DNA from 3 places in the Paenibacillus xanthanilyticus genome. Region 1 is predicted to be linked to each of the others. Evidence: riboswitches for the same ligand, from Rfam matches in the RefSeq annotation. Region 1 holds a riboswitch; each other region holds the start of a gene.
The links. A riboswitch is a leader RNA that binds a small molecule or an ion and turns the genes downstream of it on or off. The one in region 1 is predicted to bind cobalamin.

Region 1 (4,165 bases):
GCTCGCAAGCGATGATGTCGTTCATGATAGCCATCCTCCCGGCAGCGTCAGCGCCGATAACGTTAAGATCGCGATGCCGATCCCTGCTTCGAACCGCAGCCTTGCCGGCACGATTCCCGATTCGCCGGGCGCCAGCCGCAGCTCGTCTTCGAAGCCTCTCGCGCGAAGTCCGCGCATCCAACCCTCGTAACGGGACATCGTCCGATCGAACAACCGGGCTGCGAGCGTCGCCGTATCGGCGATGGTTCTCTTCGCGCCGCGATAGCCGCCTCTTGCCCGCTGAGCCGTATACAGCTCGAAGGCCGTCTGGAGCAGAAGGAAAAGGAACCGATACATGATTTGCATGATTTCCAGTACGAGCAGCGGCACGCGCAGCTTGCGCAGCACCTGGAACAGGTCTGCCATCGGCGTGGTCAGAATGAGGAAGAGAAAGCAGCTTGAGCAGGCTAGAATGCGAAGCATGAGCCCCAGCGCGAGCTTGCCCCCGTCCTCGGTCAAGACCAGCTGCCATCGGCCGATGTCCACGCCGACCGCAGCGGGTACCATCGCCGCGCTCTCTGGCATCACCTCAACCAGCAGCGCAGGCAGACTGAGCAGATAGAAGCCGAGTACGCTGCCGAGCGCGGCGGCGTAGAATCTCGCGCCGATCCCCGCTCTGCGTACGGTCCAGCTGCACAGCCAGACCGTGATCGCCGCCTGTTCCGCCGGCCCAGCCAGATAGGCAAGCAGCAGCAGCGCGGCGGCGAAGCCGCATTTTGCCGTCGCCGGCAAGCTTCTCAACCGATTGCCGTACGAATAGCTGTCGATTTGATGCAGGATCACGACTTCTTTCTCAATGCTTTCCCCCGGAACAAGCCGATGACGTAGCCGATGAAGCCCGCGCCGAGCGCCGCTTGCAGCGCGAACAACATGCTCTCCGTTTCGCCCGGCGGCGACAGCAGCGAGGAGAACCATGGCTCGTAGGCCGGATCCACGGTGGCGATCATCTCCTCGGCTTGGCCGTCCGCACCGCCGAAATCGCCGTTGACGAAGGCAAGCGGCAGCACGGCGAGCAGCACGACGGCTGCAACAATCCACGTATTGCGGTAACGTTTAAACATGGGTACGCGCTCCTTTCATTTTGCGCTGGAGCAGCCGGAATTCGTCGGCTCCATATGCCTGCAGCCAGTTCCAGACTAGGACGGTCAGCAATCCTTCGCTAATCGCAAGCGGAATTTGGGTGAGCGCGAAGACGCCGCCGAATTTCATCAGCGAAGCGGCGATGCCGCCGCTAGCCGACGGGAACGCCAGCGCCAGCTGCGCCGAGGTCATGATATAGGTGGCCAGATCGGCTGTCGCGGCGGCGAAGAAGATGGCCAGCTTCGGTCTGTCCGTCGTCCGCATCAGCCAGACGTAGACTGCGTAGCCGGCCATCGGCCCGGCGACGGCCATCGAGAACGCGTTCGCCCCGAGCGTCGTCAATCCGCCGTGCGCGAGCAGCACCGCTTGGAACAACAGGACGATTGATCCTAATACGCTCATCGGGAGCGGGCCGAACATGACCGCGCCGAGGCCCGTCCCGGTCGGATGCGAGCTGCTGCCCGTGACGGACGGCAGCTTCAGCGCAGATAGGACGAACGTGAAGGCGCCCGCGAGACCGAGCATGATTTTGAGCTCCGGCGTCTCCTTCGTCACCTTTCGCAAGGCACGAAGTCCCAGCGCAAAGAACGGAATGAACACGACCCACCAGAATATCGCCCATCCTACAGGAAGGAAGCCCTCCATGATGTGCATCGCGTATGCGGATTGCGGCACATTCAACCACAGATACAGCGCGAACGCCGCTATTAGCGACAGCGTCCCCGCCCATTTTCGTTTTGTCACGTCTCCAATTCCTCTCCACTAAGTTGTCGCGCGCTGATCGAACACGCCAAAAAGGCGCCTCTCCCCTTCGTGATGCAGGGGAAAGACGCCCGTATGTACGCAGCTTATCTACCATCCGGTTGCTCGTCTAACACCTCCCTATCTCCCGTAGGTAAAGCAGTGTCGTCGAAACAGGCAGGTCTCCTGGCTACCGGCATCATCGTCGTCAGCCGCCTTCCCGGTTGCACCCAGTGGCGAATTTGCGCTTTCGACTCCTCCGTAACAGTGGCGGGACCGCGTCGGCATTGCACCGAACTTCCCTATTAAGCCGGAACGGCAGCCTGCAGCGGCCGCCCTTCCAGCACCTGTTTCCGTTATTCACTTATTCCCGCGCGGCGGGTTGAAACCTATGAACATAGTAAACGGTCGCCGCGTTTTGCGCAACAACCGTTTTGAAGGAGCGCCTTAGCGGAAGGACTGCCAGAACGGACGGTCCTTCGCCAAAATCGCGTTAATCTGCGCGAACGGGATCGTGAACGTCGGGAAGCCTGCCGCATATGGCCCGATCTCGTATGGGGCGAAATACAGATGGAGCGCCGTCTCCGAGACGTAGAACGGCTGGTCGGGCGCGATCCCTTTGTACGTGTCCGGGAACACGTAATCGTACTGCGGATCATCCTTGATTTGTTGGCCGACGATGTCGCTCAGCACCTTCACGTAATCGCTGCCCGGCTTAAATAAGTCTTCGAGCCTGTAGAACGCGCCGGTCGTGATGTCGATGTGCGGATACAGCAGCGACGGCATGCCGTGCGCCGCGCCGAACGGGTAATCGTAGCCGGACAGCTCGAGGACGAGCAGATTTTTGCGGAACATCGAGATTTGGAAATCGCCGGTATAGGACGATTCAAGCTGTTGATCCGCCGGAACTGGCTTCACTTGGGAAAGTTCCTTGAGCTTCGTGTTGACGTTCTGCTGCGTATTCGGATTCGACATGCCTTCGAGCTGCGGATAATAGACGAGGTAATCCTTGTTCGGGCTGTATTTGACCTCGCGCACCCGATAGGGATCACGCAGCGGAATGATGCTGTTCTGCCGCCATACGGACTGTCCGTCGTTCGTCCAATAGGAGAGCCGCTGGTCCACGTTCGCCGCGATCAGACCATCCTCGAGCGTTAACGTGCCGCTGCCTTTGATCCGGGGATAACCCGGGGCTGCCTTGCCCGTCCGGTCGATAAAGTACGTATGCGTTCGATCGTAGACCGATGCCAGTCCTTGCTTGTAATCTTGAACGTCGAAATAGGCAAAGTCGCTCAACCGCACGCCTTTCGCGGTCGCAACCAAGAAAATGGAGCCCCGATAGGGCTCGTTCTCGTCGATCGCCTGCCCGAGCGCCAGACGATTGTCGCCAAGCTGTCGGATATCGTTGTAGCCCGGCTGCACGACATATTGGCCTTTCTTGTCGATGACGCCGTACACCGATTTGTAGTCTTCGCCGGTATTGACGACCGCAAGCCCGTCGCGGAACGGCTGCGCATAGGTGTATGCAGGCTGGATGACGACTCTGCCCTTCTCGTCGATATACCCGTATTTGCCGCCGGCCTCCTGCTGGAAGGCAAGCAGACCGTCGCTCGGCGGGCCGACGAACGGGTAATGGAAGACGGCCACCTGCGTGCCGTCTGGCCGAATGACCGCGTATTCGCCCTCCTTCGTCTTGATCAGCGCGCGATTGCGTTCAAAGTCGTCCGCCTCCTGGAAGCGGGCCGGGATGACTTCGCTGCCTTCTCCGTCGATATAACCGTACAGCGAATTGCCATCCGTGTTCTGCACATAGAAGACGGCTCTGTTGTTATGCAAATTCCCTAAGAACGAGTAGGCACGCTTCGTGACGATCCGCCCCTCGGCGTCAATCAGCTTGAAGCCTTCTTTGTCGATCACGACGGCATGCCCTTCCGAGAATTCGCCGATGGAGTCATAGATCGGCTGGACGACGAAGCGTCCCGACGTATCGATGAGTCCCGTCCCCTGCTCCGTCCCGGCAGCCGCCAGCCCGGTGCGGCCGAACGCGGCGGCGGAGCGAAACCGCGGCTGGAGCACCATTTTGCCCGCACGGTCGATATACCCCCATCGTATGCCGTTCACGGTCTTGAGCGATGCCGGGAACAGCGCCTCCGCCCTCGCGGCGGCGCCGTGGCCGTGTTGAAGCTGGCCCGTTATCTCGCGCTGCAGCCGCTCCAGCTCTTCGCGCGAAGGATACGGATGCGGAAACTCCAGCGCGCGGCGAACGGATAACAAGGCGGCTTGCGGCAACCCCGCTCTCCATTGC
Region 2 (4,165 bases), 960 kb from region 1:
CGGACGCGGCGCTGGCGGCCGGCCATATGGCGCTCATCCGCGCGAGGCTCACCGGCATCGCCGACGCGGTCTTGATCAGCAGACTGACCCTGCGCAATATTCGGCAGAACCTGGGCTTTGCCTTCGTGTACAATGCCTGCGTCATTCCGTTCGCGGCTTTCGGCGGGCTCGAGCCGTGGATGGCGGGCACCGCGATGGCGTTCAGCTCCGTCTCCGTCGTCGGCAACGCCCTCAGGCTGAATCGCCAGCTGCGGAAGATCGCGGATTGATTGGCGTGCCGCTCCTGCCAAGGAACGCCTGCTTTTGACTTCAATCGCACTATATCGACATGAACGAATGGGCCTTTCGATTGCCGAGGGAAGCAAAATAAGCCAAAAGGGCCGAAGGTTTTCGGAGCAAGGGCAGCGAATGGTAATACACAAGGTTGCCCAAAACAGCGGAGGATGGACGATGAGAAGTCGTGTCACTTTTTTTAACGGACAGCAAGCCGCCCAATTAAAAAAACGAGGGATAATCAATCCTCATGCGATGTTGACGAGCAATATTAACGGATTGGTTGACAACTACTTGACGGGCGTATTCTTGGCGAGCGAAGATCGGCTGCTATACGTGAACGGCCGGCTCGCGGAGATGTTTGGCTATACTCAGCAAGAAATGCTGCGCATGACAGCCCCGGAGCTCGTGCACCCGGAGGATATGGAAATCTTCCGCGAGGAAACCCGCAGACGGCTCAGCGGCGAACGGAATGCGATGCGTTGGATCCGGGGTCTACGCAAGGACGGAAGCGTGTTTTACTTCGAAACGCAGGCGGACATGATCACCTATCGCGGCAAGCCGACGTTGATGGGGACGCTCATGGACACGACAAGCATGAAACAGGCGGACGATTTGTCGACCGAGAACGACGTGCGGTATCAGCGGCTGATCAAATATTTGCCGGAGCCGATCATCGTGCAGGACGGCGATACCATCATCTATATAAACAACGCGGCGATGAAGCTGCTGGGGGCGGAGACGCAGGAGCAGCTGCTCTATCAATGCATCGGCTCGCTTATTCATCCCGACGAGCGGCTAGCCGCCGCAGAGCGCGTCTCCAAGGTCATGCAGTCCGACGATCCGCTCGAGTTCGTCGAGAGCAAGCTGATCGGGTTGGACGGAGAGACGATCGACGTCGAAGCATCCAGTACACGCATCCACAATTTCCTTGGGCGAAGGATCGTCGTCCAGACGGTGTACCGGGATATCCGGGAGCGCAAGCGGGCGGAAGAAGCGCTCGTCAATTCCGAGAAGCTGTCGGTCGCCGGGCAGATGGCGGCCGGCATCGCGCACGAAATCCGCAATCCCCTTGCGTCGCTCAAAGGGTTCTCCCAACTGCTGAAGAAGAAGTTCGACAAGCACCACGATTACTTCGATATCATGCTGGCCGAGCTGGACCGGATCAACGAGATCGTGCAGGAATTCATGGCGCTCGCCAAACCGCAAGCCAATCAATTATTCGGCCATTATGACCTGATCCGAATTCTGCAAGCGGTCATGACGCTGCTCGAGACGCAAGCGATCATGAAAAACGTCGAGCTGTGCATCAAGTTGAACGACACGGCGGACACGTCGATCTACTGCGACGAGAATCAGATCAAGCAAGTGTTTATCAACCTGCTGAAGAACGCGATCGAGGCCATGCCAGGAGGCGGATGCATCGAGATCGAGCTGCGCGCGCTGCGGGAGGGCGAGGTGACGGTCTTGATCAAAGATCAGGGCATCGGCATTCCGATCGAGCTGATCGACAAGCTCGGCGGCCCGTTCTATACGACCAAAAGCAGCGGAACCGGGCTCGGGCTCATGATTTGCAACCGAATCGTCCAAGCGCATCACGGCGAAATGTCGTTTGCCAGCGAGAGCGGACTCGGCACGACGGTGACCGTCGTGCTGCCGCTCGCGGGCAGCCGGGCCGCCGAGAAGGCGAAGGTTACGGCTGGGTCGGCGCAAGCTTGACGCATAGCCCACGCGCGTGCCCCGGGGACAACATGCCCCGGGGTTCTTTGCATTCCGCGCTTCTGCTCGTCTGCCCACGGCGAAAAGGGTAGACAAGCCTTTTCCCGGAGTGATATAGTTACAGTCGAACAATTGCATAGACTTGGAACAGGTGCCGAAGCGAGGAACGCAAGCAATTGCGCGCCGCGTGGAGGTTAAAAGGGAAGACCGGTGCAATGCCGGCACGGACCCGCCACTGTAAGAAAGCGTCCGACGGACGGCGAATGCCGGTCCCGGGACAACGCGATGCCCCTCGATGTCACTGGCCGATTATGCGGTCCGGGAAGACGGCAGCGCGCAAGCTTTCGAGTCAGGAGACCTGCCTGTTCGTAGCACGCTGCCCACGTGGACTTGGGGAAGTGTTGGAGCTTGGAATGGACGAACGATTACGGCACGCGCCGGCTGATAAGGCTGGAAGGCGTCTCATGAACGCGCGAATGTCTGCAGCAAGCACTTCCGGCACGGTCACGGGAGTGCTTTTTTTATTGCAATTGCAATATCGGCAAGAACAAGGAGTGGGGACAGCATGAAAAGAACGATCGGCTTCAGATTGACGATGCTGCTGGTGGCGGCCATGCTGCTGGCGGTGCTGGCGGCATGTGGAGGCAAGGCGGAGAATAACGGCTCGGCGGCGAACGACAACGCGGCCGTGGAGAATAACGCCGCATCGGGCGCGGGCAACGCGGGGGGCGAGACGGCCGCGGCGCCGATATACCCGCTGACGGTGACCGACGCGACGGGCACGCAAATTACGTTCGAGAAGGCGCCGGAGAAAGTCGTGACGCTCGTGCCGAGCGAAACCGAGATCATGTTCGCGATCGGTGCGGGCGATGCGGTTGTCGGCGTGGACGACAATTCGAATTATCCGGAAGAAGCGGCGGCGAAAGCGAAAGTCGGCGGCATGGAGGCGAATATCGAAGCGATCGTCGCGCTCAAGCCGGATCTCGTGCTGGCGTCCTCGTCGATGAACGCGCCGGCAATCGAGAAGCTGCGGGGCCTGAATCTGACGGTGCTGGCGACCGATCCGAAGACGTACGACGAGGTCATGAACAAGATCGGCCAGATCGGCGCGATCATGAATAAGACCGACAAAGCGCTGGAAGTGGTCAATCATATGAAAGACGTGCGCCAGCAGGTGATCGATGCCGTGCAGGACGCGCCTAAGCCGAAGGTATACCTCGAGTTCTCCCCGGGCTGGACGGTGGGCAAAGGCGAATTTCTGGACGAGATCATCACGCTCGCGGGCGGCGCGAACATCGCGGATCAGTCGAGCTGGTACGAGATCGATCCGGAGAAGGTCATCGAGCAAAATCCGGACGTCATCGTCTACGCGTCCTTGAGCGTCAAGGAAGGCGAGAAAAACCCGATTCTGGACGCGATCGAGAAGCGTCCGGGTTGGGAGGCCATCGCGGCCATTCAAAATAAAAAGCTGTATGAAGTCGAACAGGATCCGCTTGTTCGCGTAGGCCCTCGCTTGGCGGAAGGCCTGCTCGAAGTCGCGAAGAAGCTGCATCCGGATCTCGTGAAGTAATGCGGCGCAAATTGTACGTGTATGGAGGAGCAGCGATGCTCCTCCTTGCCGCATCTATCGTGGTTAGTTTGTCGATCGGATCGGCGAGACTGCCGCTATCCGAGGTATGGCAAATCCTGCTGCGTTTTGTGACGGGCGCTGCCGGGGACGGCGGCGCGGACCCTAGCGCGATCGCGATCGTCACCCAGGTGCGCCTGCCGCGCATCGTGCTGGCCATGCTCGTCGGGGCTTGTCTGTCGCTGGCCGGCGCGGGCTTTCAAGGCGTGCTGCGCAACCCCCTCGCCGATCCGTTCACCTTGGGCGTCGCGACGGGCTGTTCCGTGGGCGCGGCATTCATTCTTTTATTCGGTTATCATGCGACGGTCGGCATGTGGCTGATACCGGGCGTCGCGTTCGTAACGGGTATCGCCACGCTGGGTGTCGTCGTGGCGCTGGCCCGCGCGCGGGGGGCGATGAATATCCAAACGCTCATTCTGTCCGGCGTCATCGTACAGGCGTTCCTCGGCGCGGTCGTGTCCTTGATGTCGTCGCTGTCGCAAGGCGTCGTCAACGAAATCAACGCTTGGCTAATGGGCAGCATCAGCGCGCGCGGCTGGGAGCATG
Region 3 (4,165 bases), 2.5 Mb from region 1:
TGCTCTTCGGTCTGCCGCAGCTCGTTCAGCTGTTCCGCGTTCAGTTGGGCAGGACGGTATTCGTCGTTCATTATGATCCTCCTCGGCATAATTGCGGCATCGACTGCGAACGTCGTTAACGGAAAAGAGAGCCCTTTTGAAGGGGCCCTCTTCCGACGGTGATACGTAGAATGAGACAACTTCTGCTGCACATCTGTTAGAAATCCGGTTACCTGACGGTAATGTGTCCCTCAGAATGCTCTGCGGCACAACCCCTCGCTTCTATGCAAAATGTGTTTACTTCCGTTTACCTCTAGTGAGTCCGTGCACGATGACGTCCAATGGAACCACACCTCGCTTCTCACCGTCGAGATTATATTGCCCGAGACGGGGACGTTCTATGCGAAAGTCGAGCCAACACGGCCAACTTGGGGGCATAACGAAAAAAGAGCCCGTTTGAAGGGGCTCTTTTCCGACGGTGATTCGTAGAATGAGTCAACTTCTGTTCACATCCGTTAGAAATCCGGTTTACCTAATGGCAATGTGTCCCTCAGAGATGCTCTGCGGCACAACCCCTCGCTTCTATGCAAAATGTGTTACTTCCGTTTACCTCTTGTGAGTCCGTGCACGATGCCGTCCAATGGAACCACACCTCGCTTCTCACCGTCGAGATTATGATGTCCGGGACGGGGGCGTTCTATACATGGTTTCGTGATGATGCGCAAAGGGGCGCCCTAACGAAAAAAGAGCCCGTTTTAAGGGCTCTTTTCCGACGGCGATACGTAGAATGAGACAACTTCTGTTTCACATCCGTTAGAAATCCGGTTTACCTGATGGTAATGTGTCCCTCAGAATGCTCTGCGGCACAACCCCTCGCTTCTATGCAAAATGTGTTTACTTCCGTTTACCTCGCGTGTTGAGTTCTTTCACCATTCGGCTCAATGGAACCACACCTCTCTTCACGCCGTCGATAATTAGAATGTCCCGCACGGGGCTCGTCTATGCGCGCTTCTCCCCAAAAAAACGGTGCGGGTATGGTGCGAAACGAAAAAAGAGCCCGTTTTAAGGGCTCTTCTCCGACGGCGATGCGTAGAATGAGACAACATCTGTTTCACATCCGTTAGAAATCCGGTTTACCTGATGGTAACGTGTCCCTCAGAATGCTCTGCGGCACAACCCCTCGCTTCTATGCAAAATGTGTTTACTTCCGTTTACCTCGCGTGTTGAGTCCTTTCACCATTCGGCTCAATGGAACCACACCTCTCTTCACGCCGTCGAAAATAGGATGGCCGGTTCGTGCGGAAGCTATGCGCCGGGAATGCGAAACCTTGACGCCGGGCCTCGTACCATTATTTTCATAGACAGATGATGGCAGGCTCTTGTATGATGGTCGAGACAATTGCATATTGGGAACAGGTGCCAAGTCGTGTGAACGCGATTATGGCTTAATAGGGAAGTTCGGTGCAAAACCGACACGGACCCGCCACTGTAAGAAGCTTGTCCGCCGGCCGATCGATGGCCGCGGACGGGTGCGCCGCTAACCGAAGTCACTGGGAGACTGCCTCCCGGGAAGACCGCCGGCGCATTGCTTTAAGTCAGGAGACCTGCCTGTTTCAACAGCACTGTTAACCTACGCGGAATTAGGGTGGTGTTAGAGATCGGACAAGCAGGAACGCTGCTTCCCTTTGCGCATGCGAGCGGGGGCGGACGTTTGGATTCGTTTGTTAGCCACGGGCATTTCTAACACGTTTTGTGTTGGGGATGTCCTTTTTTGCGTTGGCATCGGCCGGGGAACGGCCGGTTAGGCGGATAGGTCAAGGAAGGAGCGGCGGGATCGCATGGAGAGGACAACGGGCAAGCTGCTGATCGTCGGGTTCGGCCCGGGCAGCTTCGAACATATCACGAAACGGGCAAAGGAAGCGATTCAAGAGAGCGACATCGTCATCGGCTACAACACGTACGTCGATCTGATCCGCGGGCTGTTGAGCGAGCAGCAGGTCGTGCGGACCGGGATGACCGAGGAGGTCAGCCGGGCGCAGGAAGCGGTACGGCAGGCGGAAGCCGGACGCGTGGTCGCGGTCATCTCGAGCGGTGACGCGGGCGTCTACGGCATGGCCGGCCTCGTGTACGAGGTGCTGATGGAGCGGGGCTGGCGGCGGGAGACGGGCGTGGCGGTGGAGATTATCCCGGGTATCTCGGCGATCAACTCGACGGCGTCGCTGCTCGGGGCGCCGGTCATGCACGATGCGTGCACGATCAGCCTTAGCGATCATTTGACGCCATGGCGGGTCATCGAGCGGCGCGTGGAGGCGGCCGCCTCCGCGGATTTCGTCATTGCGCTGTACAATCCGCGCAGCGGGCGGCGTACGCGCCAGATCGTCGAGACGCAGCGGATCGTACTCAAGTACCGTTCGGCGCAGACGCCGGTCGGCATCGTCAAGAGCGCCTACCGCGACCGGCAGGACGTCGTGATCACGACGCTCGGAGAGATGCTGGAGCACGATATCGGCATGCTGACGACCGTCATCATCGGCAATTCGGCCACGAGCGTCTATGAAGGGCTCATGATCACGCCGCGCGGGTATCAGCGGAAGTATACGCTTGGCGCGGACGTGCAGCCGCTGCGGCCGCACGAGCGGCTGCGGACCGAGGCGGAGCCATGGGCGCTGGAGACGGTTGGCGTGACGGAACAAGACGCCGGATCGGAAGAAGCGGGGTGGGATGAGGACGGCGAGACGCTTGAGCGGCTTGCGGCCGACCGCGAAGGAAGCGAGGCGAGGAGGACGGAGGCCGTGTCCGGGTCTTGGTTAGCAGCGGAGCCGGCAGGTCATAACGCGCTGCGGCGGCAGACTGTCGGGATCGCGCCTTCGCCGGCGAAGGCAGCTGCTGCTTCGGCATCGCCGCTATCGCTTGCGCTGGAGGCGCTGCGTCTGGTCGATGCCAGCCGCGGCGTGGCGACAGCCGAACAAGGGCAGGGCGTGGATGGCGGCCGTGCGGCAGCCGCGTTCCGGCAGGAGGCGATATTCGAATTCACGGTTAGCCCTGGCCTGGCGAACAAGAAGCTCAGCGCGGGGCAAATGATGCTGCTGGCCGAGATCGTCGGCGACGCGGGCGAGCTGGAGTATACGCCGCATCACCAGTTTATCGTTCGCCTGCGGACGGACGACCCGGATGCGGCGACGGGCCGCCTTCGCGAGGCGGGATTCACGCTGGCGCCGATCGGCGATGTCGTGCAGATCAAGGCGTGCGACTTTTGCAATATGGAGAAAGCCGAATCGGTGCCGTATTTGGAGCGGCTCGGCGCGGGGCTCGGCGGCGCCAAGGTGCCCAAGGAGCTGCGCATTGGCTTCAATGGCTGCGGGATGGCGTGCTACGGCGCGGTGAACGAAGATATCGGCATCGTATACAGAAGGGGGAAATTCGATCTGTTCCTCGGCGGGAAGACGGTCGGGCGCAACGCGCACGCCGCCCAGCCTGTCGCGGAAGGGATCGAGCCGGAGGCGCTGGTGCCGACGATCGAGCGGATCGTGGCGCGTTTTCGGGCGGAGGGCCATCCGAACGAACGGTTCCACAAGTTTTTCAAACGGGTGAAGGAGCTTGAAGGCTATAGGCAGCAGGATCTGCCTGTGTTTGCAATCGATAACGCGGTATGCGGCGACTGACGAATGGAAGGTCGACGGCACGCCGGGATTAAATGGGAAGAGGAGCGGACGAAATATGGATGCAGTATTGTTTGTCGGCCACGGCAGCCGAGATGCCGAAGGGAATGACGAGGTCAGGGCGTTCGTCGGGGCGATCGCGGACCGGCTGGACGGGCTGCTAGTCGAGACGTGTTTCCTCGAGTTCGAGAAGCCGACGCTCGATCAGGGGCTCGACAAGTGCGCCGCGCTGGGGGCGAAGCGGGTGGCGGTCATACCGATCACGCTATTCTCGGCCGGCCATGCGAAGCTGCATATCCCGGCGGCAATCGACGAGGCGCGGGAACGGCACCGGGGCGTTCAGTTCATCTACGGCCGCCCGATCGGCGTGCATGACCAAGTGCTGGAGATTCTCTCGGCCCGGCTGCGCGAGTCCGGACTCGATCCGGAAGCGGAGCTGCGCGACACGGCGGTGCTCGTCGTCGGGCGGGGCAGCAGCGACCCGGACGCGAACAGCGATCTGTTCAAAATTTCGCGGCTGTTCTGGG

Region 2: linked by a shared signal. The riboswitch ahead of ACFSKT_RS07090 (ABC transporter substrate-binding protein) and the one ahead of ACFSKT_RS03385 (energy-coupling factor ABC transporter permease) in region 1 are both predicted to bind cobalamin.
Region 3: linked by a shared signal. The riboswitch ahead of cobJ (precorrin-3B C(17)-methyltransferase) and the one ahead of ACFSKT_RS03385 (energy-coupling factor ABC transporter permease) in region 1 are both predicted to bind cobalamin.

What each region holds. Positions count from the first base shown of each region.
Region 1 covers NZ_JBHUHA010000001.1:796,273-800,437, forward strand. Annotated here, with positions in the region: gene ACFSKT_RS03370 (energy-coupling factor ABC transporter ATP-binding protein) at 1-25, opposite strand, end outside; gene cbiQ (cobalt ECF transporter T component CbiQ) at 22-822, opposite strand; gene ACFSKT_RS03380 (energy-coupling factor ABC transporter substrate-binding protein) at 819-1,100, opposite strand; gene ACFSKT_RS03385 (energy-coupling factor ABC transporter permease) at 1,093-1,863, opposite strand; cobalamin riboswitch at 2,020-2,226, opposite strand; gene ACFSKT_RS03390 (WG repeat-containing protein) at 2,308-4,165, opposite strand, start outside.
Region 2 covers NZ_JBHUHA010000001.1:1,758,016-1,762,180, reverse strand. Annotated here, with positions in the region: gene ACFSKT_RS07100 (heavy metal translocating P-type ATPase) at 1-269, shown strand, start outside; gene ACFSKT_RS07095 (PAS domain S-box protein) at 451-1,992, shown strand; cobalamin riboswitch at 2,125-2,372, shown strand; gene ACFSKT_RS07090 (ABC transporter substrate-binding protein) at 2,558-3,562, shown strand; gene ACFSKT_RS07085 (FecCD family ABC transporter permease) at 3,562-4,165, shown strand, end outside.
Region 3 covers NZ_JBHUHA010000001.1:3,288,759-3,292,923, reverse strand. Annotated here, with positions in the region: gene ACFSKT_RS14045 (hypothetical protein) at 1-71, opposite strand, end outside; cobalamin riboswitch at 1,377-1,605, shown strand; gene cobJ (precorrin-3B C(17)-methyltransferase) at 1,818-3,641, shown strand; gene ACFSKT_RS14035 (sirohydrochlorin chelatase) at 3,697-4,165, shown strand, end outside.